DNA from 4 places in the Streptomyces hawaiiensis genome. Region 4 is predicted to be linked to each of the others. Evidence: riboswitches for the same ligand, from Rfam matches in the RefSeq annotation. Region 4 holds a riboswitch; each other region holds the start of a gene.
The links. Region 4 has a riboswitch for cobalamin ahead of CEB94_RS36990 (energy-coupling factor ABC transporter permease). Riboswitches for the same ligand answer to the same signal wherever they lie in the genome.
Positions count from the first base shown of each region.

Region 1: linked by a shared signal. The riboswitch ahead of CEB94_RS12405 (SCO2321 family membrane protein) and the one ahead of CEB94_RS36990 (energy-coupling factor ABC transporter permease) in region 4 are both predicted to bind cobalamin.
Region 2: linked by a shared signal. The riboswitch ahead of CEB94_RS09620 (cobalamin biosynthesis protein) and the one ahead of CEB94_RS36990 (energy-coupling factor ABC transporter permease) in region 4 are both predicted to bind cobalamin.
Region 3: linked by a shared signal. The riboswitch ahead of CEB94_RS06695 (ABC transporter substrate-binding protein) and the one ahead of CEB94_RS36990 (energy-coupling factor ABC transporter permease) in region 4 are both predicted to bind cobalamin.

Region 1 is NZ_CP021978.1:2,683,705-2,691,294, forward strand. It holds gene CEB94_RS12395 (SAM-dependent methyltransferase) at 1-636, opposite strand, end outside; gene CEB94_RS12400 (phosphotransferase) at 671-1,351, opposite strand; cobalamin riboswitch at 1,634-1,811, shown strand; gene CEB94_RS12405 (SCO2321 family membrane protein) at 1,885-3,090, shown strand; gene CEB94_RS12410 (SCO2322 family protein) at 3,087-3,725, shown strand; gene CEB94_RS12415 (energy-coupling factor transporter transmembrane component T) at 3,718-4,809, shown strand; gene CEB94_RS12420 (ABC transporter ATP-binding protein) at 4,806-6,458, shown strand; gene CEB94_RS12425 (ECF transporter S component) at 6,455-7,303, shown strand; gene CEB94_RS12430 (cytochrome P450) at 7,520-7,590, opposite strand, start outside.
Region 2 is NZ_CP021978.1:2,076,037-2,083,626, reverse strand. It holds gene cobN (cobaltochelatase subunit CobN) at 1-2,546, opposite strand, end outside; gene CEB94_RS09625 (cobyric acid synthase) at 2,543-4,051, opposite strand; gene CEB94_RS09620 (cobalamin biosynthesis protein) at 4,053-5,006, opposite strand; cobalamin riboswitch at 5,107-5,264, opposite strand; gene CEB94_RS09615 (hypothetical protein) at 5,380-5,601, opposite strand; gene CEB94_RS09610 (inorganic phosphate transporter) at 5,636-6,880, opposite strand; gene CEB94_RS09605 (lysozyme) at 7,024-7,590, opposite strand, start outside.
Region 3 is NZ_CP021978.1:1,446,026-1,453,615, forward strand. It holds gene CEB94_RS06665 (exonuclease SbcCD subunit D) at 1-512, opposite strand, end outside; gene CEB94_RS06670 (YigZ family protein) at 1,242-1,868, opposite strand; gene CEB94_RS06675 (SixA phosphatase family protein) at 1,896-2,438, opposite strand; gene CEB94_RS06680 (hypothetical protein) at 2,435-3,151, opposite strand; gene CEB94_RS06685 (ABC transporter ATP-binding protein) at 3,255-4,052, opposite strand; gene CEB94_RS06690 (FecCD family ABC transporter permease) at 4,049-5,101, opposite strand; gene CEB94_RS06695 (ABC transporter substrate-binding protein) at 5,098-6,114, opposite strand; cobalamin riboswitch at 6,184-6,370, opposite strand; gene CEB94_RS06700 (CoA-binding protein) at 6,451-6,879, shown strand; gene CEB94_RS06705 (APC family permease) at 7,011-7,590, shown strand, end outside.
Region 4 is NZ_CP021978.1:8,153,051-8,160,640, forward strand. It holds gene CEB94_RS36970 (maleylpyruvate isomerase N-terminal domain-containing protein) at 1-228, opposite strand, end outside; gene CEB94_RS36975 (energy-coupling factor ABC transporter ATP-binding protein) at 267-1,121, opposite strand; gene cbiQ (cobalt ECF transporter T component CbiQ) at 1,118-1,867, opposite strand; gene CEB94_RS36985 (energy-coupling factor ABC transporter substrate-binding protein) at 1,874-2,242, opposite strand; gene CEB94_RS36990 (energy-coupling factor ABC transporter permease) at 2,239-2,940, opposite strand; cobalamin riboswitch at 2,971-3,155, opposite strand; gene CEB94_RS36995 (serine/threonine-protein kinase) at 3,285-4,691, opposite strand; gene CEB94_RS37000 (MDR family MFS transporter) at 4,984-6,291, opposite strand; gene CEB94_RS37005 (ABC transporter permease subunit) at 6,288-7,590, opposite strand, start outside.

The DNA of each region.
Region 1 (7,590 bases), 5.5 Mb from region 4:
GTACTGCTCGATGGCCCTGACGTACTCCTCGCTGGTGTCGGTGGAGTCGTACTGCACGAGGTAGCTGCCGGGAGGCAGGGCGTCCACCAGCTGCCGCACGATCGAGCGGGCCTCGTCGTGGTCCTCGATGTGGCCCAGGATGCCCATCAGCATGAGGGCGACGGGCCGGTCGAAGTCGAGGGTCTTCCCGGCTTCCCGGACGATCGCGCCGGGCTCGCGCAGGTCGGCGTCGACGTAGTTGGTGACGCCTTCCGTCGTGCTGGTGAGCAGCGCGCGGGCGTGGGCCAGCACCAGCGGGTCGTTGTCGACGTAGACGATCCGGCTCTCCGGGGCCACCCGCTGGGCGATCTGGTGGGTGTTGTCCACGTTGGGCAGGCCGGTGCCGATGTCCAGGAACTGGCGGATGCCCTCTTCGGCGGCCAGGTGGCGCACGGCACGGGCGAGGAAGTAGCGGGCGGCGCGGGCGCCGGTCTCGATGCCGGGGAAGACCTCGCGGAACGCGTCACCGGCCACCCGGTCGACTTCGTAGTTGTCCTTCCCGCCCAGCCAGTAGTTCCAGATCCGGGCCGAGTGCGGCACCGAGGTGTCGATCTTGGGGAACGGCTCCTGCTCGGGGTTCTCCACCTGGTCGGTCATGGACGCTCCTGCGTGTGTGGTCGGGGGCCCCACGTTAGCCGCTCCACGCCCTGGAGAGGATCAACTCCTCTGCGCGGCCCAGGAGTTCGACCTCCACCTGGCTCATCGTCGGACTGGCGCCCCGGCGGCGCAGGGCCTCGGCCAGGGCCGGGCGCGTGAGAGGGGACGGACCGGCCAGGAGGGCGGTCAGCATGGCGCCGGCAGGCGCGGAGAGGCTGTCGCCGGCGACAGCGGCCTGCGCGAGGATCACCGCGGTCGCCGCCCAGTCCAGGCCCGGGTCGCCCTCCACCGCGTCGGACCAGTCGATGACACGGGGGCCGCCGGGGGTGAGGATCACGTTCTCCGGGTGCAGGTCCAGGTGGAGGATGCGGACGGAGGGGTCGGTGGAGCGCAGGGCGGGGACGGCGTGGAGGTCGCGCAGCAGCCGGGCGAGGATTGAGCCCGCCTCCGCCACGTCCAAGCTGCCCGCCAGGCAGGCCTGGAGCATGGTCGGGCCGGAGAGCCGCTCCATCACCAGGTCGGTGCGCGAACCGGTCGGGCGGACCCGGGGCGCCGGATAGCCGTGGGCACGCACATGTGCCATCACCGCCCCCTCGGCCGCAGCGTCACCCCCGCCGCCGCGCTCCCGGCGCAGCACCCACGCCTCGTCGATCACATACACATCGGCCCGTCGCCCGGAGCCGAGCAGCTTTCCCGGTGGTGGTGTGGTCGGCATGGGGCGAAGCTACCCCGCGGCCCCGGCGCCCAGCCGACGAGACGAAGCCCCTGCCGCCAGACACGGAGCGAGGCCCCTGCCCACCTGGCCGCGCCGGCTCGAACCGAAGCCGCCCCGCCGCCCGGCACCGGCCGACATGAAGCGAAGCCACCCCGCCGCCCGCCACTCAGGCCGACATGAAGCGAAGCCACCCCGCCGCCCAGGCCGACAGAAGCGAAGCCACCCCGGCACCTCCACCCACACGAAGCGAAGCCACCCCACCCAACCCGGCCCCTCGGCCGGTTTTCCGCGCCCAGGTACAGTAAGCGGGTCGTCATCACACCGTACGGGGGGAAGCCGGTGCAATTCCGGCGCTGACCCGCAACCGTGAACCGCCCGCCGCGGCGGTGAGCCGGATCGCTTCGTACGGTTTCGTGACCGGCTCACGTGCCCGGCAGCCCGCCGTGCACGGCACCGTCGAGGTATACGGAGCCGAGCCGCCCGGGGGTGCCCGTGCTGCCCGGCTCCCCCACAGGGAGAGGCACCCGCCGATCATGAACGTCCGCCGCAGCGCCGCGGTCCTTGCCGCCGTCGCCGTGATCGGCGCCGCCACCCCGGCCGCCGCCGACCCGTCCCCGTCGCCCTCCCAGGCGTTCCCCTCCGCCCTGTACGGCGACACGGACCCCAAGTTCGACGGCGTCTGGCGCCAGTCGCTCGCGCTGCTCGCGCAGGACACGGTGGGTGTGAAGCCGGCGGCGAAGTCCGTGCGGTGGCTGGTGCGCCAGCAGTGCCCGGACGGCGGCTTCGCCTCCTACCGCCCCGACCCCGCCGCCGCGTGCGACGCCAAGACGATGCTGGACACCAACGCCACGTCCGCCGCCGTGCAGGCCCTCACCGCGCTCGGCGGGCACGACGACACCACCGGCAAGGCCGTCGACTGGCTGAAGTCCGTACAGAACAAGGACGGCGGCTGGGGCTACTCGCCCGGCGGGGCCAGCGACACCAACTCGACGTCGATCGTCGTCGGCGCGCTCGCCGCCGCGGGCGAGAAGCCGGACGGGGTCGACAAGGACGGCAAGTCGCCCTACGACGCGCTGCTGAAGCTCGCCCTGCCCTGCGACGGGGACGGCGACGGCGCCTTCGCGTTCCAGCCGGACAAGAAGGGCGACCTCGCCGCCAACGCGGACGCCACGGCGGCCGGTGTGCTCGGCGCGCTGGGCAAGGGCATGGTCGTCAAGCCCGGCGAGAAGTCCGACGCGGCCTGCGCGAAGGCCGCAACGCCACAGCAGGCGGCGGCGAACGGCGCGAGCTACCTCACCTCAGCCCTCGCCGAGGACGACCACCACCTCATGTCCGCCCTGGCCGGTGCCGAGCCGCAGCCCGACTTCGGCAACACCGCCGACGCGGTCGTCGCGCTCGCCGCGCGGGGGGACACCGCGCAGGCGGAGAAGTCCGTGCGGTGGCTGGAGAAGAACTCCGCGTCCTGGGCCGCGCAGAGCGGTCCGGCCGCCTACGCCCAGCTGATCTTCGCCGCCCACGCGACGGGCACGAACCCGCGCGACTTCGGCGGCGCGGACCTCGTCAAGCAGCTCAACGCGACGGGCCCGGCCCCGCAGACGGCCGAGAAGACCAAGGCCTCGGACGAGAAGGAGGACTCCGGCGACTTCTTCGGGGTCTGGTGGTACGTCGGCGTCTGTCTCGTCGCCGGAATCGGCATCGGGTTCCTGTTCACCGGCCGCAAGAAGCAGCGGCAGCTGTGATCCGCCGGGCCGTTCTCCTCCTCCTGGCCTCGCTCCTGCTGTGCGCGGGCGCGGGCCAGGCCCAGGCCGCCGGTTACCGGTACTGGTCGTTCTGGGAGCGCGACGGCGGCCACTGGGTCTACGCCACCCAGGGCCCGTCCCTGGCCCGCCCCTCGGACGGCGACGTCCAGGGCTTCCGCTTCGCGGTGAGCGAGGACTCGGCGGACGCGACCCGGCCACGCGGCGAGGCCGACTTCGCGACGATCTGTGCGAAGACGCCCGCGCAGGACGGCAGGAAACGAGTGGCCCTGGTCATCGACTTCGGCACACCGTCGGACGGCCCCGAGGGCGAAACCCCTCCCGCCGCCCGCACGGCCTGCGCCCGGGTCTCCCCCGACGCGACGACGGCCGAGGCCCTGGCGGCGGTGGCCAAGCCGCTGCGCTACGACACCAACGCCCTGCTGTGCGCGATCTCGGGCTACCCGGAGAAGGGCTGCGGCGAACAGGTCTCACCGAAGGAGACGCAGCAGCAGAAGCCGGCAGCGGAGAAGAAGACCCCCTCGGACGACGGCCCGTCCCTGGGCCTGCTGGCGGGTGTCGCCGTGGTGGTGGTCCTGGGCGGGGCGGCCGTCTGGCAGGTACGACGGCGTGGGTAGCGGCACCCGGGGCCGGCACCGGGCGCAACTGCACCCCGGCGCCTGGTGGCTCTGGGCGCTGTCCCTCGGCACCGCGGCCACCCGCACCACCAATCCCCTGCTCCTCGCCCTCCTCATCGCGGTCTCCGCCTACGTCGTGGCCGCCCGCCGCCCCGACACCCCCTGGTCCCGCTCCTACGGCGCCTTCGTCAAACTCGCCCTTGCCGTGATCCTCGTCCGTCTGCTCTTCGCGACGGTCCTCGGTTCCCCCATCCCCGGCACGCACACCCTCCTCACACTCCCCGAAGTCCCCCTCCCCGCCTGGGCCCAGGGCATCCGCCTCGGCGGCGAGGTGACCGCGGAAGCCCTCACCTTCGCCCTGTACGACGGTCTGCGGCTGGCCACGCTCCTCATCTGCGTGGGCGCCGCGAACGCCCTCGCCAACCCCTCCCGCCTCCTCAAGTCCCTCCCGGGCGCCCTGTACGAGATGGGCGTCGCGGTCGTCGTCGCCCTCACCTTCGCCCCGAGTCTCATCGCCGACGTCCAGCGCCTGCGCGCCGCCCGCCGCCTGCGCGGGCGCCCGGACAAGGGCGTCAGGGGCCTGCTGCACGTGGGGCTCCCGGTCCTGGAGGGCGCGCTGGAGCGCTCCGTCTCCCTCGCCGCCGCGATGGACGCCCGCGGCTACGGCCGAACCGCCCAGGTCCCGCCCGCCGTACGCCGTACCACCGCCGCCCTCACCCTCGGCGGCCTGCTCGGAGTCTGCGCGGGAACGTACGGCCTCCTCACGGCCGAAGGCGCCACGTACGGCCTCCCCGTACTCCTCGCGGGTCTCACAGCCGCCCTCGCGGGTCTGAGACTCGGCGGCCGCCGGTCCCTGCGCACCCGCTACCGCCCGGACCGCTGGGACGTGCGCGCCTGGCTGGTCGTCGCCTCCGGCGTCGCGGTCGCGGCCCTGCTCGCCCTCGCCGCGGCCCGTGACCCCGCGGCCCTGAACCCGGGCGTGGTCCCGCTGGTCGCCCCCACCCTCCCCCTCTGGCCGGCCGCTGCCGTACTCCTCGGCCTGCTGCCGGCGTTCGTCGCCCCCGATCCCGAGGAGCCGTCGTGATCCGTTTCGAGGATGTCTCCGTGACCTACGACGGTGCCGTCGAACCCACCGTCCGGGGCATCGACTTCGAGGTCCCGGAAGGTGAACTCGTGCTGCTGGCGGGCCCGTCCGGCGTCGGCAAGTCCACCGTCCTGGGCGCGGTCGGCGGACTCGTCCCGCACTTCACCGGGGGCACCCTGCGCGGCCGGGTCATGGTCGCCGGACGCGACACCCGCACCCACAAGCCGCGCGAACTGGCCGACGTCGTGGGCACGGTCGGCCAGGACCCGCTCTCCCACTTCGTCACCGACACCGTCGAGGACGAACTCGCCTACGGCATGGAGTCGCTGGGCATCGCCCCGGACGTGATGCGGCGCCGCGTGGAGGAGACACTCGACCTGCTGGGCCTCGCCGGCCTGCGCGACCGGCCGATCGCCACGCTCTCCGGCGGCCAGCAGCAGCGCGTCGCGATCGGCTCGGTCCTCACCCCGCACCCGAGCGTCCTCGTCCTGGACGAGCCGACCTCCGCGCTAGACCCGGCGGCCGCCGAGGAGGTGCTGGCCGTCCTCCAGCGGCTCGTGCACGACCTCGGCACGACGGTCCTCATGGCCGAACACCGCCTGGAACGCGTCATCCAGTACGCCGACCAGGTCGTCCTCCTGCCCGGCCCGGGCGCGGCCCCGGTCCTGGGCCCCCCGGCCGAGGTGATGGCCGTGTCCCCGGTGTACCCACCGGTGGTGGCCCTGGGCCGCCTGGCGGGCTGGTCCCCCTTGCCCCTGACCGTCCGCGACGCCCGTCGCAGGGCAGGAGATCTGAAGCGACGGCTGGGACCCGTCCCCAAGGGGCGCGGGGAACTGCGCGATCAGCCACAGACGCCCCGCGCCCTGCGGCACTCCGCACCCGCCACGCCCATAGGCGCGGTACGAGCCCTCTCAGTACTCCGCGGCCGCGTCCAAGCCCTGAGCCACATCGACCTCACCGTCACCCCCGGCGAGACGATCGCCCTCATGGGCCGCAACGGCGCCGGAAAATCCACTCTGCTCAACGCCCTGGTCGGCCTCGTCAAGCCCAGCTCCGGAACCGTCCGTCTCGGCGAAGCCACACCCCACCGCACCGCGCCGAAGGACCTCGTCCGCAAGGTCGGCCTGGTCCCCCAGGAGCCGCGCGACCTGCTCTACGCCGACACCGTCGCCGCCGAGTGCGCGGCGGCCGACCAGGACGCCGGCGCGCCCCCCGGCACCTGCCGGGCCCTGGTCACCGAGCTGCTGCCCGGCGTCACCGACGACACCCACCCCCGCGACCTCTCCGAAGGGCAGCGGCTCGCGCTCGCCCTGGCCGTCGTGCTGACCGCCCGGCCCCCGCTGCTCCTGCTGGACGAGCCGACCCGGGGCCTGGACTACGCGGCGAAGGCCCGGCTGGTCGCGGTGCTGCGCGCGCTGGCCGCCGAGGGGCACGCCATCGTCCTGGCCACGCACGACGTGGAACTCGCGGCCGAGCTCGCCCACCGGGTGGTGCTGCTGGCCGACGGAGAGGTGATCGCGGACGGGCCGACGGCCGACATCGTCGTCTCCTCGCCGTCCTTCGCCCCGCAGGTCACCAAGATCCTGGCGCCCCAGCACTGGCTCACGGTCACCCAGGTCCGCGCGGCCCTCCAGGAGACCGGCCGATGAGTCTCCCGGCGACCACCCGCACGCACCCCCAGAAGCAGGCCCGGGCCGTCCGCCTCGGCCCCCGCTCACTCACCGCCCTCGCCCTGGTCAGCGCGGTGGGTGTCGCCGGGTTCACCTGGCCCTTCCTCGCCCCGCCCACCTCGCGGCTCAGCGCGCACGCGCAGGACGCGCCCTGGCTCTTCGCGGGCCTGCTGGTGCTGCTCGTGGCGGTCGTGGCCGCGGCGATCTCGGAGTCCGGTCTCGGCCCGAAGGCGGTCGCGATGCTCGGCGTGCTGGCCGCCACGGGAGCGGCCCTGCGGCCGATCGGCGCCGGTACCGCCGGTATCGAGCCGATGTTCTTCCTGATGGTGCTGAGCGGCCGGGTGCTGGGCCCGGGCTTCGGGTTCGTTCTCGGTTCGGTGACGATGTTCGCGTCCGCCCTGCTCACGGGCGGGGTCGGGCCGTGGCTGCCGTTCCAGATGCTGGCGATGGGCTGGTTCGCGATGGGTGCGGGCCTGCTGCCCGGCCCGGACCGGCTGCGCGGCCGGGCCGAACGCGCGATGCTCGCCGGCTACGGCTTCCTCGCCGCGTTCGCCTACGGCACGGTGATGAACATGGCGGGCTGGCCCTTCATGAGCGCCCTCGCCTCGAACGTGGCCTTCGACCCGCACGCGCCGGTCGCCGTGAACCTGGCCCGTTTCGTGGCGTACTGCCTGGCCACGTCGCTCGGCTGGGATCTGGGACGGGCGGTCGTCACGGTTGTCCTGACGCTCGCGCTCGGCCCGGCGGTGCTCCGGGCGCTGCGCCGGGCCACGCGCCGGGCGGCCTTCGAGACGCCGGTCACGTTCGACGCCGCCGGGAAGTGAAGCCGCCCACGTGAGCCAGGTCATGTACGAGGCGGGGCCGTAGGGACAAGGGCCCGGTCACAGGCGTCGACCCGACCGCACCTGCGGCCGGACCTAGTACGACGGGGCGTTGCGCGCGTCAGGCACGGCTGTTTCTGTGGAGCCACCCCCCACAGACCGAAGGCGGCGGCCCCCCGATCCCCGGGGCCGTCGCCTTCGCCGTGCCCGTCGGCTGTTTCAGCCCGTGCTCACCGGAAGCTCCTTCACCCCGTTGATCCACGCCGACCGCAGCCGGCGCGGCTCCCCGA
Region 2 (7,590 bases), 6.1 Mb from region 4:
TCCGCGAGCGACTGCCCGACCTCCCAGCTCAGCCGGGATGGAATGGCCTTGGGGTCGACGGAGTAGAAGTTCCGGCCCGTCGGCAGGACGTTGACGAGCCCGCGGGTCGGCGAACCGGAGGGACCCGCCGGGACGTAGCCGCCGTTCAGCGCCCGCAGGATGTGCCCGATCTCGTCGGTGGTCTTCTCCAGCCGGGGCACGACCTCGGTGCAGGCGAACCTCACCACCGCGACCGCCTCGGGCAGCTCGGTGCCGAGGACCTCCCGGACCAGGGGCGCGCTCTCGGCGGCCGCCCAGCCGCGTTCCTCCATGCCCTCCGCGATCCGCCGGCACAGCTGCTCCAGCAGGTCGATCGCGTCGGCGGCGCTGCGGGCCGGGCCGTCCACCAGGTCCGTCAGCTCGGCGGGCACCTTCACCGGGGCCCCGGGCTCGGCCAGCAGCTCCTTCTCCGCCAGCCCGAAGTGCTGAGCCAGCGACGCCCTGAGCCCGGGCAGCGCGTTGGCCTGCCCGCCCCACACCTGCGAGGCGCGCAGCACGGCCAGGACGAGGTTGACACGCGGCTCACCCACCGGCCCGCCGCCCAGGATGTGCAGCCCGTCGCGGATCTGCACATCCTTGATCTCGCACAGGTAGCCGTCGATGTGCATGACGAACTCGTCGAACGCGGCGTCGTCCGGCTGCTCGTCGACATGCAGGTCGTGGTGGAGTTCGGCCGCCTTGACCAGCGTCCAGATCTGGGCGCGCACGGTCGGGGCCTTCGCCGGGTCCAGGTCGGAGACGAGCGCGTACTCGTCGAGGAGCTGCTCCAGCTTGGCCAGGTCGCCGTAGGTGTCGGCGCGGGCCATCGGCGGCACGAGGTGGTCGACGACCGTGGCGTGCCCGCGCCGCTTGGCCTGGGTGCCCTCGCCGGGGTCGTTGACGATGAACGGGTAGATCAGCGGCAGCTCCCCGAGGACCGCGTCCGGGGCGCAGCCCCCGCTGAGCCCGAGGCCCTTGCCGGGCAGCCACTCCATGGTGCCGTGCTTGCCCATGTGCACGATGGCGTCCGCGCCGAAACTGTTCTCCAGCCAGCGGTAGGCCGCCATGTAGTGGTGGGACGGCGGCATGTCCGGGTCGTGGTAGATCGCGATCGGGTTCTCGCCGAAGCCGCGGGGCGGCTGGATCATCACGACGACGTTCCCGAACTGCAGGGACGCCAGCACGATGTCGTCGCCGTCGACGTAGAGGCTGCCCGGCGGCTCGCCCCACGCCTCGGTCATCGCGTTCTTCAGCTCCGGGTCGAGCTTGTCGAACCAGGCCCGGTAGTCCGCCAGCGGCACCCGCGCGGGCGCGGCGGCCAGCTGCTCCTCCGTCAGCCACTCCACGTCGTGCCCGCCGGCGCTGATGAGCCGGTGGATCAGCTCGTCACCCTCCGCCGGGTGCCCCTCGACGACGTATCCGGCGTCCCGCAGCGCGTCCAGCACCCGCACCGCCGAGGCCGGGGTGTCGAGCCCGACCGCGTTGCCGACCCGGGAGTGCTTGGTCGGGTACGCGGTGAAGACCAGGGCGAGCCTCTTCTCGGCGTTCTCCTTGTGCTTCAGCCGCGCGTGCCGTACGGCGATGCCGGCGACGCGCGCCGCCCGCTCAGGGTCGGCGGTGTACACGGGCACGTCGTCCGGGCCCTGCTCCTTGAAGGAGAACGGCACGGTGATCAGCCGCCCGTCGAACTCCGGGATCGCCACCTGCATCGCGGCGTCCATGGGGGAGAGGGCGGCGTCCGAATCCGCCCAGGCCTGCCGCGAGGAGGTCAAACAGAGGCCCTGCAGTACGGGGATGTCCAGCTCGGCGAGGGCGCCGATGTCCCAGGCCTCCTCGTCGCCGCCCGCCGAGGCCTGCGAGGCGTGGGTGCCGCCGGCGGCGAGGACGGTGGCGACCAGGGCGTCCGCCCGGCCGAGGATCTCGTACAGTTCCTCGTCCGCCCCGCGCAGCGAACCGCAGAACACCGGCAGCGCGTTGGCGCCGTGTGCCTCGATCGCGTCGCACAGGGTGTCCACGAAGGCGGTGTTGCCGCTCAGCTCGTGGGCCCGGTAGAAGAGCACGCCGACGGTCGGACGGCCCTCCACCCGGGCGCGCTCGCCGTGGACGCCGAACTCCGGCATCTTCCGCGGCTCGACGAACCCCTCGCCCGTCAGCAGCACGGTGTCGGAGAGGAACCGGGCCAGCTCGGTGAGGTTGTCCGGCCCACCCTCCACGAGGTACTTCAGCGCCTCGGCCACGACACCGGCCGGGACGGACGACTCGGCCATCAACTCCGCGTCCGGCACGGCCTCGCCGCCGAGCAGCACGGTGGGGATGCCGGAGGCCTTCAGCGCGGCGAGACCGTCCTCCCAGGCCCGCTTGCCGCCGAGCAGCCGGACGACGGCGATGCCGGCCCCGTCCAGCAGGGCCGGAAGCTCCTCCTGGACGTCCACGCGGGTCGGATTGCCGATCCGGTAGTCGGCCCCGGAGGCGGCCCGGGCCGCCAGCAGGTCCGTGTCGGCGGTCGACAACAACAACACTGTGCTCATGCGGGCGCTCCCGGTGGAATGAAGGGCAGTCCTTGCGGCGCGCCGGACTCGATGAGCCGCCACAGCGCGTCCGTGTCCGCGTGCTGTTCGATCAGGTCGCCGAGCCGGTCGAGCTGCTCCTCGCGCAGCGCGGCGAACGAGGTGTCCGGCGCCGGCACGAAGCGGCGGCCCGCGGCGGCCGCCACCTCGCGCAGAAAGGCCCGCCGGAAGCCGTCCGACTCCAGTGAGCCGTGCCAGTGCGTGCCCCAGGTCTGGCCGACCCGGCAGCCGTCCAGGAAGGGGATTCCCCCGGTGACGTCGGCGACGCCGTGATGGATCTCGTAGCCCTCCACCCGCTCGCCGAGGGCTTCCCCCGCCGGCCGGGTGAGGGTCTTCTCGCGGGCGAACCGCACCCGCACGGGCAGGATCCCGAGCCCGTCGACGTGGCCCCGGCGGCTCTCGACGTCGTCCTCGATGTGCTCGCCGAGGATCTGGAAACCGCCGCAGACACCGAGGACGGGCCGCTGCTCGGCGGCCCGGCGGACCAGGGCCTCGGCGAGCCCCCGCTCACGCAGCCACTCCAGTGCCCGGACCGTCCCGCGGGTGCCGGGCACGATGACGAGGTCGGCGTCGGACAGCTCCTCCGGCCGGTCCACGAACCGCACCACGACCCCGGGTTCGGCGGCCAGGGCGTCCACGTCGGTGAAGTTGGACATGAGCGGCACGGCACAGACCGCGACCCGCAGCACGTCCTCGCCGACGGGCGGGGCGACGACGGATTCCCGCACGGCGCCCCGCAGGGAGACGCGCAGCCCGTCCTCCTCGTCGATCCCGAGCCCGTGCCGGAAGGGCAGTACGCCGTACGTGCGCCGCCCGGTGAGGCCGAGCAGCATGTCCAGGCCCGGCTCCAGCAGGGAGACGTCCCCGCGGAACTTGTTGACGAGGAACCCGGCGACGTAACGCTGGTCCTCGGGCGACAGCAGCGCCACCGTCCCGAAGAACGAGGCGAACACACCGCCCCGGTCGATGTCGCCGACCACGAGCACGGGCAGCCCGGCGCCCCGGGCGATCCCCATGTTCACGATGTCCGTCCGCCGCAGATTGATCTCGGCGGGAGAACCGGCCCCCTCACAGATCACCGCGTCATACGTGCCCCGCAACTGCTCCAGGCAGTCCAGCACCGTCCCGAGCAGCCTCTGCTGCCGCCCGCCGTGGTAGCCGCGCGCGCTCATCTCGCCGACCGGCTTGCCCAGCAGCACGACCTGACTGCTCTGCTCGCCACCGGGCTTGAGTAGCACGGGGTTCATCAGCGCGGTCGGCTCGACCCGGCAGGCCTGCGCCTGCATGGCCTGGGCCCGCCCGATCTCGGCCCCCTCCTTCGTCACGAAGGAGTTCAGGGACATGTTCTGCGCCTTGAAGGGCGCGACCTTGACGCCCTGGCGCACCAGCCACCGGCAGATCCCGGCGGTCACGACGCTCTTGCCGGCGTCGGAGGTGGTACCGGCGACGAGAAGACCACCGCCCATGTCATTTCCCCCTCTTCAGCAACCGCGCACTCCTCAGCAGCCGCGCACCGGCGCACACCCCGAGCGCGAGCCAGGTGACCCGCCGCGAGAGCCGCACGGCCCGTTCGACGTCGTGCGTACCGACGGCACGTCCTTGCGTGTTCAGCACGGGCCGGTGCTCCATCCGCCCGCCGTACGAGAGCGTCCCGCCCAGCCGCACCCCGAGCGCCCCCGCGAACGAGGCCTCCACAGGCCCGGCGTTGGGACTCGGATGCTTCGCCGCGTCGTCCCGCCAGGCCCGCATGGCCCCCCGCGGATCCGGCCCGGCCAGGGCGGCGAGTACGGCGGTCAGCCGTGCTCCCGGCCACCCCGCGAGGTCGTCCAGGCGCGCGGAGGCCCACCCGTACCGGCGGTACCGGGCCGACTTGTGCCCGACCATGGCGTCCAGCGTGTTGACGGCCCGGAAACCCAGCAGCCCCGGCACCCCGCCGACGGCCCCCCACACCAGCGCCCCCACCACCGCGTCGGAGGTGTTCTCGGCGACGGACTCGACCACGGCCCGGGCCATACCGTCGGCGTCGAGGGCCTGCGGATCCCGCCCGCACAGATGCGGCAGCCGGGCCCGGGCCGCCTCGACGTCCCCGGCCTCCAGGGCACGCCCGATGGTCCGTGCCTCCCGGGCGAGTGAAGTCCCCCCGACGACACCCCAGGTGGCGGCTCCGGTCAGCGCGACGGAGGCGACGCCGGAGGTCCGCACGGCACGCGCGGCGACGGACCCGAGGGCGATTGTCCCTCCGGCACACACGGCGGTGTGCAGCGCGCCCCACCCGCGGTGGTCCCGCCACAACACCCGTTCCACGGCGCCCGCGGCCCGCCCGAACGCGGCGACCGGATGCCCTCGGCGAGGATCACCGAGCAGCAGGTCACCGATCAGACCGGCGGCGGCGCCGTACGCGAAGACGCGACCGGCACCCATGGGCTCAGCCGGCCGGAAAGGCAGGCAGGGGTGGGATGTTGAAACCGGATGGGCAGCCGCGCATGGCGATACGTGTCCTCACTCAGGGTGTCCACGCCCTGGTTCGACGAGACCGGCGGTGAGAGTTCCTGGCTCCCGGGGATTGCTACCCCGGTGACAGTGGCGGGACCGCGCCGGACTTTCACCGGCTTCCTCTCCTGCCGCCGTACTGGCCCCGGCAGTCCACCACGGCCGGGAACCGCCGTCAACTTGCCGTTGACCTGCGAGGGGAGAGTGTGCAGAACCCCACATCGTCCCCTTCCGTACACACGACGACCGGGCGGCACAGGACCGAAGTCCCGCGCCGCCCGGTGGACGATGTGCGGTCGGGCCGTCAGGCCACGATCAGGTAGATGCCGTACCCGACAGCCGCCGCGCACGCCGCGAAGCACGCGTACGCGCCGGTGACCGCGAGGCTCGCGGACCCGCCCTCCGCCACCGCACGCTCGCGGCGCGACAGGCCGGTGATGCCGAGGGTGAACAGGCCGACGAGGGCCACGGTGACCACGAGGCTGACACCGAAGACGGAGCCGAGGGCCGCCCAGTCGATCTTCATCTCAGAGACTCTTCCTTGTAACCGGGTGGCGGGGTCAGACCGTCGTGGTCGTGGTCGGCGTCCGTTCGACGGTGGCCTGGGCCGGGAACGACGGCACCGGCTCCTCCGCCGGCGTACCGGCCGGCGGCGGCGTCACGGCGGCCATCGCCGTGGTGACCACGCCCGCGGGCTCCGCCTCGTCGGTGTCGTTGACGTTGGTGTGGTCGACGATCTCACGCCGCGACAGCTTCCAGATCGCCGCGCTGGAGGCGATGAGGAAGACGGCCACCACAGCGGTGCCCCAGGCGCCGAAGCCGGTGACGTACTCGGCGAGAGCACCCACCAGGGCCGCCGCCGGCAGCGTCAGACCCCACGCGACGAACATCCGCGTCGCGGTCGACCAGCGGACGACGCCGCCCTTGCGGCCGAGCCCCGCGCCCATCACCGCGCCGGACACGGAGTGGGTGGTGGACAGGGAGAAACCGATGTGCGAGGAGGCCAGGATGACCGTGGCCGCGGAGGTCTGGGCGGCGAAGCCCTGCTGCGGCTGGAGGTCGGTCAGGCCCTTGCCCATGGTGCGGATGATGCGCCAGCCGCCCAGGTAGGTGCCGAGCGCGATCGCGACGCCCGCGGAGAGGATGACCCACATGGGCGGGTCGGAGTCGGGGGCGAGGGTGCCGCCGGCGATCAGGGCGAGGGTGATGATGCCCATGGTCTTCTGGGCGTCGTTGGTGCCGTGCGCCAGGGAGACCAGGCCCGCCGAGGCGATCTGGCCGGCCCGGTAGCCCTTCCGGGACGCCTTGCCGTCGGCCTTCTTGCCGAGGGAGTACGTCAGCCGCGTCGCCAGCATCGCCGCGAGGCCCGCGACCAGCGGGGCGGCGATCGCCGGGATCAGCACCTTGGTGACCAGCACGTCACCGTGGACCGCGCCGACGCCCGCCGAGGCGATCGTGGCACCGATCAGACCGCCCATGAGAGCGTGGGAGGAGCTGGACGGCAGGCCGACCAGCCAGGTCAGCAGGTTCCAGAGGATCGCGCCGACCAGGGCGGCGAAGATGACCTCAGGACGGATGCCGGCCTCGTCGACGAGGCCCTTGGAGATCGTGTTGGCGACTTCGACGGACAGGAAGGCGCCGACCAGGTTGAGGACCGCGGACATGGCCACCGCAACCTTGGGCTTCATGGCGCCCGTGGAAATGGTCGTGGCCATCGCATTCGCGGTGTCGTGGAAACCGTTCGTGAAATCGAACGCGAGTGCGGTTACCACCACAATCGCGAGGATCAGCGAGAAGCTTTCCATTTACCCAGGCAATCGTTCGAGGTCGTTGGCTGTATGAACGTAGGCAACCTGAGTGAACGGAAGATGAACTGAGAGGGGCGCAGGGGTGACCGCAACGGGGGGTCGCGGCGACGCCCCGGAGCGGCGGCCCGGCGCCCCGGTGGCTAGGTGCCTCGCGCGAACCGTTTCAGCTGATCGAGCGACCCGTTGAAGAGATTCTGGTCACCCGGGAAGGTCCCGCTGCCGTTGTCGTGCTGCCAGAAGGTCCAGGAGGACCAGCCGGCCGGCAGCGTCCCGGGGCCCGACGTGTCGTAGCGGGCGATCCACAGGGCATGACCGGCGGCGAGGACGCCGCTGTCGCCCGTGCACGTGCTCCACCGGTGGGCGGTCGTGTAGATCACCGGGCGGCGGCCGGTGAGCCGCTCGACCTCGTCGCTGAACGCCTTGATCCAGCCGACCATCCCCGTCTTCGTCAGGCCGTAGCACTTGTGCTTCTTGTCGTACGGGTTGTATTCGATGTCGAGCGCGGGCGGCAGCGTCCAGCCGTCCGCGGTCCAGCTGCCGCCGTTGCGCGCGAAGTACGCCGCCTGCGCCTGACCGGAGGACCGGTTCGGCAGGGCGAAGTGGTACGCGCCGCGCACCAGGCCCGCCGCGCGCGAGCCGTTGTACTGCTGCCCGAAGTAGGGGTTGCGGTAGGCGGTGGACTCGGTCGCCTTGACGTAGACGAACCG
Region 3 (7,590 bases), 6.7 Mb from region 4:
CGGGTGCCGGGCGCCCGGGTGGCGAGGTCGGCGCGGACCCGGTCCATGGCGGCGGCCAGCACGGCCTCGTGCCCGGCCTTCGCCACCCCGAACTCGTCCTTCACCAGGGCCGGTTCGAGGTAGGGCAGCCCGTAGAAGGCGACTTCCCCGTCGGCGTCCGCCAGCACCACCGGGGTGCCGGCCGCCGACGGCTCGGTCCGCAGATGGATGCCGGCCCGCCCGATGAGTCCGGCGCCGACGCCCAGCCGGCGGGCCGAGTCGTGGTTCCCGGAGATCATCACCGTCGGCACGCCGAGGTCGGCGAGGCGGTGCAGGGCGTCGTCGAACAGCTCGACGGCGGCGAGCGGCGGCACCGCACGGTCGTAGACGTCTCCCGACACGACCACCGCGTCGACGGCCCGCTCCCGCACGGTGGTGACGAGGTGGCCGATGAACTCGGCCTGGGCGCCGAGCATGTTCACCCGGTGGAACGCCCGGCCGAGGTGCCAGTCGGAGGTGTGCAGCAGCCTCAAGACGCCGCTCCGGCCTGCATGTCTCCCCCTGCTGTCGCTCTTCGGGCCGGCACGAGCCGGTCCGGCTCGCTGTCAGGCCCACCACGCTAACGCGTGTGGGCACCTGGTCCACCACGAACCTCGGACCGTCCCGCCCTTCCGGCGGCAATTCAGGGGAAATGTCCGCAACTGTGGTGTGAACCAGGTCATTCCGGCGCGATGCCGTACTCCCGCGCCCACCGGTCGAGGCAGAGGGCGGTCTCCAGTCCGTTGCTGCGCAGCCGCGTCGAGACCGACGTCGGCCCGGGGCAAAGGCTGGGCGAGGCTCCGGGACGAGGATCGGGGGGGCCTACCGCCGGTTCGAGCAGGAGTTCCCCGGCGGCCGCCTGCTCGATCCGCGGGATGTCGCCGAGGTGATCGCGTTCCTGCTCTCGGGCCGGGCGCGGTCAACGGCGCGAACATTCCCGGGGGACGGCGGACAGAACGCGCCGAGCGCCTACGGCTACTGAGCCGCTCCCGGCGGCGGCCCGGGGGGCGGGGCACGAGGGCGTCGAGCCCGTGACGGCCGGGGCCGGGTCACGGCACCGGCCGCTGACCCTCCTCGGCGACAGCAGGACGGTCGTGGTCCAGCGCTCCGCCCCGGCATGGCCGGTCCGGCCGCGGGGGCGGACCTCGGCGGCTGTGCCGCACGTCGTCTCGCTCACCGGCGCGCGTCCCCGCCGGTACCCGGCGTTCGAGGCGGCGCCGCAGTCAGGCGTCCCCGTACGCCTCCCCGCCCGGTTCGAACCCGGCCGTCCCGGCGGTGGCGTCGGCGAGCCAGGACCGGAAGGTGTCCACGTCGGCGTCCGGGAGGGCGATGTCGATCGTGACCGCCTCCTCGTAGCGCACGCCGCGGACTTCGTGCCCGGTGGTGCGCAGGTCGTTCTCGAGTTTGCCGGCCCGCTGGTGGTCGACGGTGACCGTGGCCAGCCGGAACCTGCGGCGGGTGCGGGTGCCGAGGGTGTCAAGGGCCTCGCCGACCGCTCCGCCGTAGGCGCGGATCAGACCGCCGGCGCCGAGTTTGACGCCGCCGTAGTAGCGGGTGACGACGGCGACGACGTACCGCATGTCGCGGCGCAGCAGCATCTGGAGCATGGGGACGCCGGCGGTGCCGCCGGGTTCGCCGTCGTCGCTCGCCTTCTGGACGGAGGCGTCGGCGCCGATGACGTAGGCCCAGCAGTTGTGGGAGGCGTCGGCGTGTTCCTTGCGGACCGTGGCGATGAAGTCCTGCGCCTCCTGCTCGGTGGCCGCCGGGGCGAGGGCGCACAGGAAGCGGGAGCGGTTGACCTCGGTCTCGTGCACGCCGGCGCCGGCGACCGTGCGGTATTCGTCCTGCATCCGGCCAGCCTATGCGCGGGCCCGGGGCTACTTCTTCGCGCCCCGGGGCACGGTCAGGGACGTGAGCAGCGCGGTGCCGGGGGCGAGGGCGGGCCAGGCCGTGCCGCGCCAGGACAGGACGGCGATCGCCGAGGTGGGGAACTTCGTACGGACCTGCTCCAGGGTGTCGTCGAGGCCGTCGCCGGCGAGGGCCAGGACCAGTTCCTCCAGCCCGGGGTTGTGCCCGATCAGCAGCAGCGTCTCCACCTCGGCGGGCACCTCGTGGACGACGGCCAGCAGGCCGGAGGGGCCGGCGGCGTACAGCCGCCGGTCGTGGCGGACCGGCGGGGGTGTGCCCCACTCGGCGGCGGCCAGGCCCCAGGTCCGGCGGGCGCGTACGGCGGTGGAGCACAGCGCGAGGTCCGGCAGGAGGTCCGCGTCGGCCAGGGCCCGCCCGGCTGCGGGGGCGTCCCGGCGGCCGCGCGGGGCGAGAGGACGTTCGTGGTCGGCGACGTCCAGGGGCCAGGCGGACTTGGCGTGCCGCAGCACGACCAGGCGGCGCTGCGGGCCTGCTCCGGCGCGTTCGATCACGACGGGGATCCCAGGTCGCGGGTGAGGTCGAGGCCGAGGAGCCGGTCGGCGTAGGCGTACGTCTCGAACCGGGCGCCGTCGGGCAGGTCCGGCTCGGTCTCGACCTGACGGAGCACGTCCAGCACCCGGGGCACGTCCAGGTCGTCCTCCCAGGCGTCGCGCAGCCGCCCCCGCACGGCGTCGGGAATCGGCCGTGAGGGCTGCCGTGCCCAGCGGGCGACCGCACCGCGCCAGCGGGCGAGGGTGGCGCGGGCGTCGTCGAGTCGGGCCGCCTCCAGCCGGACGGGGGCGCTGTGGTGACGGGAGATCAGGGCGAGGCGCAGGGCGGCGGGGTCGCAGTGGTCCGTCGGGCCCGGCTCGACCGGCGCGACGGCGATCCGTACCCCGTCGGCCACCGCCCCGCCCTCGGCGGTGACATGGACGACCTGGGCCTCGCCCAGGCCCGCACCGACGTCGGGGCTGTCCTCGAAAGGGCGGATGCCGAGCGTCGCGGCGCCCGCGCGCAGCTCCGGCTGCCGCCGGCCGCCGGTCAGCAGGGCCCAGACCGGTGTGCCGCCGAGTTCCAGGGTCCGCACGAGCAGGTCCCCGACGAGCAGCACCCGCAGGTTCGTCGTGTCGGAGCCGGGCGCGTGCACCACGACACGGGTCAGGCCCCGGCGGGCCGGGGCGGGGTCGACCGGCTCACGGGTTCGGGCGTCGATGATGCGCAGCACGAGGTGAGCGTAGGCGGGCGGGCGGGCACGCGCAGGCAGGTGCGGCGTTTTCCGGCCACCGTGGCGACAATCGCCCCACCAATGGCGTGCCCGGCCGCTCCTGTCAGGCCAGCGTGCCCAGGAACCGCACATGGGGCCGCCCCTCGGGCCCTTCGCGGCTGACGGCGGCCCGCACCCCGTACACCTCGGCGATGAGCTCGGCCGTGAGGACGTCCTCGGGGGTGCCTCCCGCCACGACCCGCCCCGCGGACAGTACGACGACCCGATCGCAGTACATCGCCGCGAGGTTGAGGTCGTGCAGGGCGACGACGGTCGTGACCGGCAGGCCTGTGACCAGGGTGAGCAGGTCGAGCTGGTGGTGGATGTCGAGGTGGTTGGTGGGTTCGTCGAGGAGGAGTTCGCGGGGTTCCTGGGCGAGCGCGCGGGCGATCTGCACCCGCTGGCGTTCGCCGCCCGAGAGGGTGTGCCAGAGTCGGCCGGAGCGGCCGTCGAGGCCCGTGCGCTCCAGGGCGGCGCGCACGGCCCGCTCGTCGTCCGCGCAGGCGGGTGTCCAGGCGCGGCGGTGCGGGACGCGACCCAGCCGCACAATGTCCTCGACCGTCAACTCCACCTGGGTGTCCGACTGTTGCTCGACGACGGCGAGGCGGCGTGCGACCGTGCGGCGGGGCAGGTCGCCCAGCGGTGTGCCGTCGAGGGTGACGACTCCGGAGGTCGGCGTGAGCAGCCCGGCCAGCAGCCGCAGCAGCGTGGACTTGCCGGAGCCGTTGGGACCGAGGACGCCGACCGTGGAGCCGGTCTCCGGGGCGAGGGCGACGCCGTCCAGGATGAGACGCCCGCCGGCACTGCGGCTGACCCGGTCGGCCCGCAGCCCCGCCCCCGCCGTCGCCCCCGCGCCGCTCACCGCGCCCTCCGCGTCCGGTACAGCACCGCCACGAACGCCGGCACCCCGATCAGCGACGTCACGACCCCCACCGGAACCTCCTGCGGATCGAGGACCGTTCGGGCCAGGGTGTCCACCCATACGAGGAACACCGCCCCCGCGAGGGCGGTGACCGGCAGCAGCCGCGTGTGCCCGGGGCCGGTCAGGGCCCGGGCGGCGTGCGGCAGGACCAGTCCGACGAAGCCGATCGCCCCGGCCGAGCTGACCAGCGCGGCGGTGAGCAGGGCCGTGACGCACAGCAGCACCAGGCGGGTGCGGGCGACGGACACCCCGAGCGCGGCCGCCGCGTCCTGCCCGAAGGCGAAGGCGTCGAGGGTACGGGCGTACGACAGGCACACCACGAGCGCCACGGCCAGCACCGCCAGGCACAGCCATACGTCGGTCCAGCCGGCGCCGCCGAGTGAGCCGAGGAGCCAGAACAGCACACCGCGGGTGGTCTCGGCGTCGGCGGAGGTCATCACGACGAAGGAGGTGAGCGCGGAGAAGAGCTGCATGGCGGCGACGCCCGCGAGGACCACCCGGTCGGTGGTGCCGCCGAGGGTGTGGCTGAGCAGCAGCACCAGCGCGAAGGACAGCAGGGCGCCGAGGAACGCGCCCGCCGACACCGAGAGGGCACCGCCACCCGCGCCGAGCACGACCACGAGGACCGCTCCGGTGGAGGCGCCCGAGGACACCCCGAGTACGAAGGGGTCGGCGAGCGGGTTGCGCAGCAGCGACTGCATCACCGCCCCGCACACGGCGAGTCCGGCTCCGCACACGGCCGCGAGCAGGGTGCGCGGCAGTCGCAGCTGCCAGACGATCCCGTCCCGGATCGGCGTCAGCTGCGAGCTGCCGAGGCCGAGGTGGGCGGCCACGACGGACCACACGTCACCGACGCGGAGGTCGGCGGGACCGATGGTGAGGGCCACCGCGACGGACGCGGCGAGCGCGACGGCCCCGGCCGCCCCCAGGGCGAGTCCGGCCCCGCGCCGGGGCCGGACCCCGGCATCCGGCGGACCTTGGGCGGTCACTTCACCAGCCCGGACCGGCGCAGCCCGGCGGCCACCTGCTCCACGCCCTCGACGGTGCGGATGGTCGGGTTCATGGCCTGCCCGCTGAGCAGCACGTACCGCTTGTGCCGGACGGCGTCCATGTTCCTGGTGACCGGGTTGGACTCCAGGAAGGCGATCTTCTTCGCGGCCGACTCGGCGGTCTGCGACTTACGGGTCAGGTCGCCGATGACGAGGACGTCGGGGTCGCGGTCGGCGACCGTCTCCCAGTTGACCTGCGGCCACTCCTCGTGTGTGTCGTCGAAGACGTTCTTCGCGCCGAGGGCCCGGGTGATGATGCCGGGCGCTCCGCAACAGCCCGCCATGTAGGGCGACTCGGAGTTCGCGAACCAGTAGAGGAGGGTGACGTCGGAGGCGTCGATGCCCGCCGTGGCCTTCTTCATGCGCTGCCGGAGGGAGGACACGAGCGCGTCGCCGCGACCCTTCACTCCGAACACGGTCGCGAGGTCACATACTTCGCCGTAGACGGTGTCGATGCCCAGAGCCTTGTCGCGTGCGCCGTCACCGCCGCCCGAGTTGTCCTTGCCCGCGCAGTCGGACGGGGAGACGTAGGTGGGGACGCCGAGCTTCTCGAACTGCTCGCGGGTGGCGACGCCGCCCTTGCCGAGGGTGGAGACGAACGACGCGGCGACGAAGTCGGGCTCGGCGTCCAGGACGCGTTCGAAGGACGGGGTGTTGTCGGCGATGCGCGGCACCTCGGCGTCGGCCTTCTCCAGCCCCTTCATCACGGGGTCGGTCCAGGTGGCCGTGCCCGCGAGGCGGTCGGCCAGGCCGAGGGAGAGCAGGATCTCGGTGGTGCCCTGGTTGAGGGACACGGCGTGCCGCGGCGCGGCCGCGACGCGGACCTCGTGCCCGCAGTTGGAGAGTGTGACGGCGGCCTTCGCGTCGGTGGCCTCGGCGCCCCCGCAGCCGGTCAGGAGCAGGGAGCCGGCCGCGAGCAGGGCAGCGGCACGGGCGGGTGGAGCGAGGGGCACGGGAACCAGTCCTCAGTCGTCGAGGGCCCATTCGCGGAGCCCGGTCGTACGGTGCTCCCCCGCCGCGTGCGGCCGCGGGGGCCGCCAGCAGGTCTTCGGACTCGGGTTCACCCGGTGCGGGACGCCTTCCCGGACGACCGAGTCGTCCAGTGGCCGAGGCCCCGCCCGTCCCCCTCACCGCTGCGCGTCAGTTCCGGATTCGCACCGGATTCCCTGACCCACGTACATGGGTTCGACTGGCCTCGGCAAGCTATCACGGAGGCGCCCGGGAATCACCGCGCACTCCGCGTCGTTGCCGGGAGAGCAGTTCGTCCACGACTCCCGAGGAGGCCGCCGGTGTACGGCGACGAGGCAGCGGTCCGCAGGATCCTCACCGAGCTCGGCGACACCTGGGCCGTGGTGGGCCTGTCGTCGAACGAGCAGCGGGCGGCGTACGGCGTCGCGGCCGTGCTCCAGCGCTTCGGCAAGCGCGTCGTGCCGGTGCATCCGAAGGCGGAGACGGTGCACGGGGAGAAGGGGTACGCGAGCCTGGCGGACATCCCCTTCGACGTGGACGTCGTCGACGTGTTCGTGAACAGCGACCTCGCCGGGGCCGTCGCGGACGAGGCGGCCGCCAAGGGCGCGAAGGCCGTCTGGTTCCAGCTCGGCGTCATCGACGAGGGGGCGTACGACCGGGCCCGCGCGGCGGGGCTGGAGATGGTGATGGACCGCTGCCCGGCGATCGAGATCCCACGGCTGTCTCATCACCGCGTACAGGAATCCTGAAGCGTTTCCCACGAAACACCCGCGCCCGGTCAAGGCTGCACAACTGGTCTTCTTCCGCCGGCTGACCGATTCCTAACCTGAGGCCTCTTGCTCCGGACTCTTCGAGTTCACTGATGAGAGGCCCCGCATTCATGGAAAGAAACGGCCTGCGCCGGGATGTCGGGCTGATCGGGCTCATGTGGGCGTCGGTCGGGTCCATCATCGGCTCGGGCTGGTTGTACGGCGCCGAGAAGGCCGTCGTGGCGGCCGGCCCCGCGGCGATCCTGTCCTGGCTGATCGGCGCCGTTGCGATCGTGCTGCTGGCCCTGGTGCACGCGGAACTCGGCGGCATGTTCCCGGTCGCGGGCGGCACGGCCCGTTATCCGCACTACGCGTTCGGCGGGCTGGCCGGCATGTCCTTCGGCTGGTTCTCCTGGCTCCAGGCGGCGACGGTGGCCCCGATCGAGGTCGAGGCCATGATCGGCTACGCCGGACACTGGCACTGGGCGCGGGGCTTCCAGCACGCGAAGGACGGGACGCTGACGACGAGCGGCTTCGTCGTCGCCGTCGCGCTGATGGCCGTGTTCGTCGTCGTCAACTTCCTCGGCGTGCGGATCCTGGCCCACACCAACAGCGCCGCCACCTGGTGGAAGGTGGCCGTGCCGCTGGCCGCGATCTTCATCATCGCGGCCGGCAACTTCCACCCGGGCAACTTCACCGAGCACGGCTTCG
Region 4 (7,590 bases):
GGTCGGCGGGGTGTCCGAGATATCCCAGTACGTCAGTGCGTCACGGGTCGGTTCCCGGTCGGACGGGGTGGCCAAAGTGATCAGGACGTCCTGGGCGTCGACGATCAGATGGCACACCAGGTCCCGCACCAGCCACCCCGTACAGCCGGAGGGCCGCCCGAAATCCTCGTCGGATAGATCCGCCACCACCGCGCGCAACGCCGTCCAGGTGTGTGAGAAGAGATCCACCTCGGCACCGTAGTGCCGCGCCGCGACGCCGGACAAGCTCACCCTCCGGGCGTCCCCAGCCGTCCGCCCACGAGGGCGGCGAGTTCGTCCGCCGTCCGCGGGCCCTGCTCCGCTCGGGCCAGCCACCCCTGGGCACGCAGGAGTTCCGCCGCCGCGGCACCCCAGGGCAGGCGCAGCCCCGCCTCGCGGAGGAGATCCACGCGGGCCAGAGCCGTGGCCGCGGGCCCGGTGCGGACGCCGGACGGGGTGAGGAGCGCCGCGTCGTCGGCCCAGCGCAGGGCCAGGTCGACGTCGTGCGTGGCCATCACCACCGTGGTGCCGGCGGTGCGGAGTCCGTCGAGGGTGGTGAGGAGCCGCTCCTGGCCGTCGGGATCGAGTCCGGCCGTCGGCTCGTCGAGGACGAGGACGCGGGGCCGCATGGCGACCGCGCCCGCGATGGCGGTGCGCTTGCGCTGGCCGTAGGAGAGCAGATGGGTGGGCCGGCCGGCCAGGGCCGTGATGTCCAGGGCGGCGAGCGCCTCCGCCACCCGCGCCCGCACCTCCGTGACGTCCAGACCGAGGTTCAGCGGCCCGAACGACACGTCCTGCTCCACGGACGCCGCGAACAACTGGTCGTCCGGGTCCTGCACCACCAGCTGCACGGTCGTCCGCAGCCGGGTCAGCCCCTTGCGGTCGTACGACACCGGCTGCCCCTCGACCGTCAGCCGCCCCTCGTGCGGCCGCAGTCCGCCGGAGAGCAGCCGCATCAGCGTGGTCTTTCCGCTGCCGTTGCGGCCGAGCAGCGCCAGTGCGCGCCCCTCGCGGATCTCGAAGTCGAGCCCGCTGAGCACGGTGGGGCCGTCCTCGTAGGCGAAGGACGCGCCCCGCAGGGCGACGAGGGCGGGCTCGCTCATGTCAGCGGCCTTTCCAGGACGAAGGTGAGGGCGGCCAGTGCCGCGAGCAGCGCGCAACTGGCAGCCGTGAAGCGGACGGAGACCCGGGCCTCGGGCACCAGGACCCGCAGCGTGCCGTCGTAGCCGCGCCCGGCGAGTCCGGCCTGGAGGCGGGTGGCCCGGTCGAAGGCCCGGACGAACGCGGTGGCGCCGAGCCCGGCCAGGGAACGCCACTCCGCGGCCCGGCTGGTGTGACCGAGCCGGGCCGCCTGGGCCTCCCGGATGCGGCGCACGGAGTCCAGCAGCAGGAAGCTCATCCGGTACGTCACCAGCGCGACATCGACGACCGGAGCGGGGATCCCGACCCGCACCAGACGGGGCAGCAGGTCGGACATCGGTGTGGTGAAGGCGAACAGCAGCACGCCCAGGGAAGCCGCCGAGGTGCGCAGCAGCAACTCCCCGGCCCGGACCGGCCCATCACCCGCGAGGGAGACGAAACCCCCCGGTCCGCCCACCTGGACGAGCAGCGTGACCGCGCCGGTCACACAGAAGCCCAGCGGCACCCGGTAGGCCCGCCACAGCCGCCGCCCGGGCACACCGGCCGGCCCCAGCAGCACCAGCAGCGCCGTCAGGAGCACCAGGGCGGCCCCCGGCCAGGGCGGCAGGGAGATCGCGAGCACGGTGAGGCCGAGCCCGAGCACGGCCTTGTCCACGGGATGGCGGCGGCGCCAGCGACTGCTGTGCGCCGCCGCGTCGATCGGCAGCACCCGGGCTCAGTCCTGCTCCGCGGTGGACTTCCCGGCGGCACCGGCGAGCGCGCTGCCGGCCTGCCGCTCCAGCGCCCGCTGCTCGCCCTGCCGCCGCCCCCGGCGCAGACCGAAGTAGTAGGCCAGGACTCCGGCGCCGAGGGCCGCTTGGAGGGCGAACAGCGCCGACTCGATCTCACCGGACGGCGGCTCGTACAGCGGCGAGAACCACGGCTCGTAGTCCGGCTTCAGCTCGGTGATCGCCGTCTCGGCCTCGGCGTCGGCGCCCGTGAACGGCTCCTTCTTGTGGTCGCCGAGGCCGAGCGCCAGGGGCAGCACGGCGAGCGCGGCCACGGCCAGCAGCAGCACCAGGTTGATCTTCGTGTTCCTGTTCATCGGGCCACCGTCTCGGTCTCGGTCCGTGCCCGCTTCCTGGCGAGGAGCACGCCCAGCCGGGTCAGTTCGCCCTTGCTGGACTGCACCAGCAGCCGCATCACGAGCACGGTCAGCAGGCCCTCGCTCACCGCGAGCGGAATCTGGGTGACGGCGAAGATGGACCCGAACTTGCCGAGCGCGCCCAGGAATCCGCTGCCCGGGTCGGGGAACGCGAGCGCCAGCTGCACGCTGGTGACGCAGTAGGTGGACAGGTCGGCGACGAACGCGCCGCAGAACACGGCCACCATCAGCGGCGCACCGGAGCGCCGCAGCAGTGCGTAGACGGCGTACCCGGCCCAGGGACCGACGATCGCCATCGAGAAGACGTTGGCGCCGAGCGTGGTCAGGCCGCCGTGCGCGAGCAACAGCGCCTGGAAGAGCAGGGTGATCGTGCCCAGCACCGCCATGATGGGCGGCCGGAACAGGATGGCTCCCAGGCCCGTGCCGGTGGGGTGCGAGCAACTGCCGGTGACAGACGGCAGTTTCAGGGCGGACAGGACGAAGGTGAAGGCGCCGGACGCACCGAGGAGCAGCGTGCTCTCGGGGTGCTCGCGCACTTCACGGGTGAGCGACCGGACCCCGTGGACGACGAACGGCGCCGACGCGACGCCCCAGGCGACCGCGTGCGCCGGAGGAAGGAAACCCTCGGCTATGTGCATGGCTCAGCAGACCCTCTCCAGCACCTCGTGGATGGTTGACGCGCCTTGGCCGGTCTCCTGGCTGACGGGTACCACCGCCCGGACTCCGCCTTCCCGGGTCACAAGGACCCAGTGGCCGCCCGCGAGGGCTGGAGCCGGACTTCCCGATTCACAGTGGCGAGGGCCGCACCGGCATCACACCGGATTTCCCGTTCACCAAGGCCTGGTGACAATAAGGCCGGGGTAAGGGCGGTGACAAGCCACCCAAGGGGCGCGCGAGGGGGCGCCCGCTCGCACACCGGCGCATCCCCCCACTGATCCACACGCTGCGGGCAGGGCCCCGCCGCGCGGCTTCGGAGCCCGCGTCAGTCGTCGCCTCCGTCGTCTCCACCGTCGTCGCTCTCCTGGTCTTCCCCGGCCTGGCGCGGCTTCTCCGGCTTCGGCTGCCGCGGCCCGCCGTTGCCCGCCTCCTCCGTCGGAGTCACGGCGCCGGGCGCCGGCGCGGGAGGGGTCGGGGAAGCGGCCGGCGCGGACGGAGTGACATCGGCCACGGTGCCGGTCGTCGGCGTCCCGGCTGCCCCCGGCCCGGTCGCCGGGCCGGTCGCCGGGCCGGCCGCCGGGGCGGCTTCCGGATCGGAGGAGACAGACGAGGCGGAGTCGCCCGACGGGGTGGCGGCGGGGCTGCTCGCAGTCGGGGACGCGTCGGGTTCGGTGCCCTCCGCGGTCGTGTCGGGCGAGAACCAGCGCATGCCGATGAGCATCGCGGCGAGGAAGAGCGCCGCGGCGGCGGCCGTCGCGGCCAGTCTCGTCCGGTTGCCGAGGCCGCCGCGCCCGCGGGGGCGACCCGAACGCCCCGCCTGGGCGGCCCGGGCGGCGGTGCGGTGCCCCGTGGTCGCTGGCAGCGCGTACGTGGTCGGGTGACTGGTCTCGGCGGACGCGCTCGGACCGGGCGCGGCGTGCGCCGCCGCGGACGCGGTCGTCGGCCGCAGCGGCGGTGAGGCCTCCGGCAGCGGCTCGGGCAGGCCCCGCCAGGCGCCCCCGGCGAACCACTCGGCGGCCTGCTGGGCGGTGGGCCGGTCCTCGGGCTGCTTGGCGAGCAGACCGAGGAGGTAGTTCTCGAACGCCGGCGGGAGTCCGGTGACACCGAGCTCGCGGGGCGGCACGGGGGTCGAGTCGAGATGCTGGTGGAGGAGGGCGACGGCGGTGTCGGCCTGGAACGGCGGGCGGCCGCTGAGGAGCTGGTAGAGCACGCAGCCCAGGGAGTACATGTCGGAGGCGGGCCCCGCCTGCCGGCCAAGGGCCCGCTCGGGCGCGAGGTAGAGGCCGGTGCCCACGATCTGGCCGGTGGCGGTGAGCGCGGCGCCGGGGTCGTCGAGGAACCGCGCGATACCGAAGTCGCCGATCTTCAGCGTGCCGTGGGCGTCCAGCAGCAGGTTGGCGGGTTTGACGTCCCGGTGCACGATGCCCTGCGCGTGCGCGGCGGCCAGCCCCGCAGCGGCCTGCGCGGCCAGACGGGCCACGTGCTCGGCGGGCAGCGCGCCGGAGCCGTTCAGCACCCCGGCGAGAGAGTCGCCCTCGACCAGCTCCATCACCAGATACAGCCGGTTGTCGTACTCGCCGAAGTCCAGGACACCGACCACGTTGGGGTGGTTGAGACGCCCTGCGGTCTGCGCCTCCAGACGGAACCGGGAGGCCGCCGTGGCATCGGTGTCCTGGGGAGCAGCAGCTTGAGGGCCACCGCTCTGGCGAGCGTCTCGTCGTACGCACGCCAGACCTCTCCCATTCCACCGCGCCCGATCTCAACATCCAGCCGGTAGCGGCCCGCTAGCAGCACTCGTCCTCGTCTCCTGCGTGGGAAGGTCGTCGCCGCAGGCCGAACTCCCCGCTTCTGCACGGGGATTGGTGGGGGGTGCCGCAGCCGACCCAGGATACTGGCGCGACGTGACCACCGGTCTCCGCAGCGGTGTCCTCAGAGGGTGCGGACTCGGAAATCCCGGAGCGAAGGAGTCGCCCGCCGGAGTGAAGGTCCCGCGCGCCCGGTTGCCGCAGGGCGCCGGCGCCGTTTCAGGCCGCCGCACCCGCCCCCTTCTCACGGCGCGGCACCACAGCAACCGCCAGAGCCGGTACGGCCGCGAGGACCAGCCACGGTACGGCCGCCGGCAGGCCCAGGTCGAGCAGGAAGCCGGTGGCGGCGCTGCCGGCCAGGACGATCAGCCCGGAGACGGACGACAGCGCACCCATGTAGAGCCCGAGCCGGCCCTCCTCGGCAAGGTCGGGCACCCAGGCGCGGGCGGCGGGCACGACCAGCATCTGCCCCACGGTGAGCAAGATCACGAAGCCGGCGGCCGGCAGCAGCCCGGCGGTGCCCGTCCAGCCGGCCGGGCGGGCCGCGGCCACCACCGCGAAACCGGACGCGATCAGCAGCAACCCCGCGGTCATGGAGCGGCGCAGGTCGAGCCGGTCGCCCGCCCAGCGGGTCACCGGCAGCTGGGCGAACACCACCAGCACCGAGGACAGCGCGAAGAGCCAGGACAACGGCGCCTGGGAGCCCGCCGCGCGCTGCACCTCGTCCGGCAGGGCCAGATACAGCTGGTTGTAGGCGAGCAGATAGGTGCCGTAGGCACAGCACAGGGCGAGGAAGCGGCGGTCGCGCAGCAGGACGCGGGCCCCGCCCCGCTTCCGGACGCGGATCCGGCCGGGGATGTGCTGCGGCATCAGCCACAGGTGCCCGGCGAGGACGAGCACGAAGACCGCGGCACCGGCGAGGCACGCGGTGCGGAAGTCGACGGCGAGCAGCAGCGCGCCGAGCAGCGGCCCGACGAACGCCCCGGCCTGGCCCGCCACGCTGAACAGCGCGAGGACACGGGTGCGCGGGCCTCGCCCGTCCTCCTCCCAGACCACCGACTGGCGGGCCACCTCGGACTCCACGGCGGGGGAGAACAGCGCGGCGGCGAATCCGATCACCAGCACCGCCCCGATGACGGTCCAGCTCGCCTCCGCGTACCCGAGCCACACGAACCCGGCGATCCGCAGCACGCAGCCGGCCAGCACGACCGGCCGCACCCCGAACCGGTCGACGAGCCAGCCGCCGACGACGAACAGCCCCTGCTGGCTGAAGGTGCGCAGCCCCAGCACGAAGCCGACCAGCCAGCCCGCCATGCCGATCGCCGTGCCGAGATGCTCGGCGAGGAACGGCAGGACGGCGTAGAAGCCGATGTTGAAGGCGAGCTGGGTGAGGATCAGCAGCCGCAGCAGCGGCGACAGGTCCTTGCAGAGGCGCCAGGTGCTCTCGCGCGGGGACTTGGGTGGTGTTCCTGCGTCGGAGGTCCGGGTGGCCTTGCGGGCCAGCACCCGGGAGAGGAGGTCGGTCATCGTTCTTCCGTCTGTGAGGCGGGCACGGGAGTCAGGAGGGGCGCGCGGGGGCGGTCCCGTTGCCGCCGCGGGGCCGGTATGAGCCGATCCACGGGTGGTTCGGCCGGGCCGGCGGGCCGTTTGCGCCGCCGGGGCAGCCGTACGCCGCCCGCGGCCGTCACCGCGAGCGCCCCGAGCAGGGCGAGCACGGCGGCGGGGAAGAGGACGGCCCACGGGGCACGCTCGGCGTACGGCTGGTTCTCGGCGAGCAGCAGGCCCCACTCGGGGGACGGCGGTTGGGCGCCCAGGCCGAGGAAGCCGAGCGCGGCGAGGCTCAGCGCGACCCCTGGGAGCCGGAGCAGGGCGTGCCGGGCGACCGGGGGCAGGACGGCCGGCAGCAGTTCGTGCCGGAGCAGGTACCAGGGGCCGGCGCCCAGCGCCCGGGTGGCCGTCAGATGGGTGGTCGCGCGCTCCTGCCGCAGCAGGGAGGAGGTGTGCGCGGCCAGCGGGGACCAGGCCACGACGGCCACGGCGAGCGCGGGTGTCCAGGGGCCGCCGCCGATGACGCCGGTGACGAGGAGGCCGGCCAGCACGGGCGGTACGGCACTGAGGGTGTCGGTCAGCGGCCCGGACAGCCTCGGCAGCAGTCCCAGCAGCAGCCCGGTGACGAGGGCGGCGGCGCTCACCGCGAGGGCGGTGCCGAGGGTGGTCAGCGCGCCGTGGGAGATCCGGGCGAGGATGTCGCGGCCGAGCGCGTCCGTGCCGAAGGGGTGCTCCGCGGAAGGGGCTTGCAGCCGGGCGAGCGTGTGCAGGACGAGCGGGTCGCGGGGCAGCCCGAACCCGATGACGGCGGCCAGCAGTCCCCCGTAGAGCAGCGGGAGTGCGCGGGGCGCGGGCGGCCGGGGCCGGTGCAGCGACTGCAGGGCGCCGTCGCGCAGCGCCGGACCGATCAGCAGCCGGGCGGCGAGCCGGGCGAGAACGCCGGCGGTGGCCGCGAGCAGGACGAGGGCGAGCGTGCCGGTCTGCAGGGCGGGCAGGTCCTGGGCGAGTGCGGCGTTCAGGGTGAGCCGGCCGACGCCCGGGATGTCGAAGATCTGCTCGACGGCGACCGATCCGCCGGTCAGTCCGACCACGAACAGCGCCAGGTTCGGCAGCAGTCCCGGCACGCAGCGGCGCACCGCCTGCCGGGCCACGGACTTCTGCGGGACACCGCGTGCCGCTGCCGCCATGGCCCAGGGCTCCGCGAACGCGCCGGGCAGCAGGTCGTCGAGCATCCGCCCCAGGACCGCCCCGGCGGGCAGGCCGAGGGCGAGCGAGGGC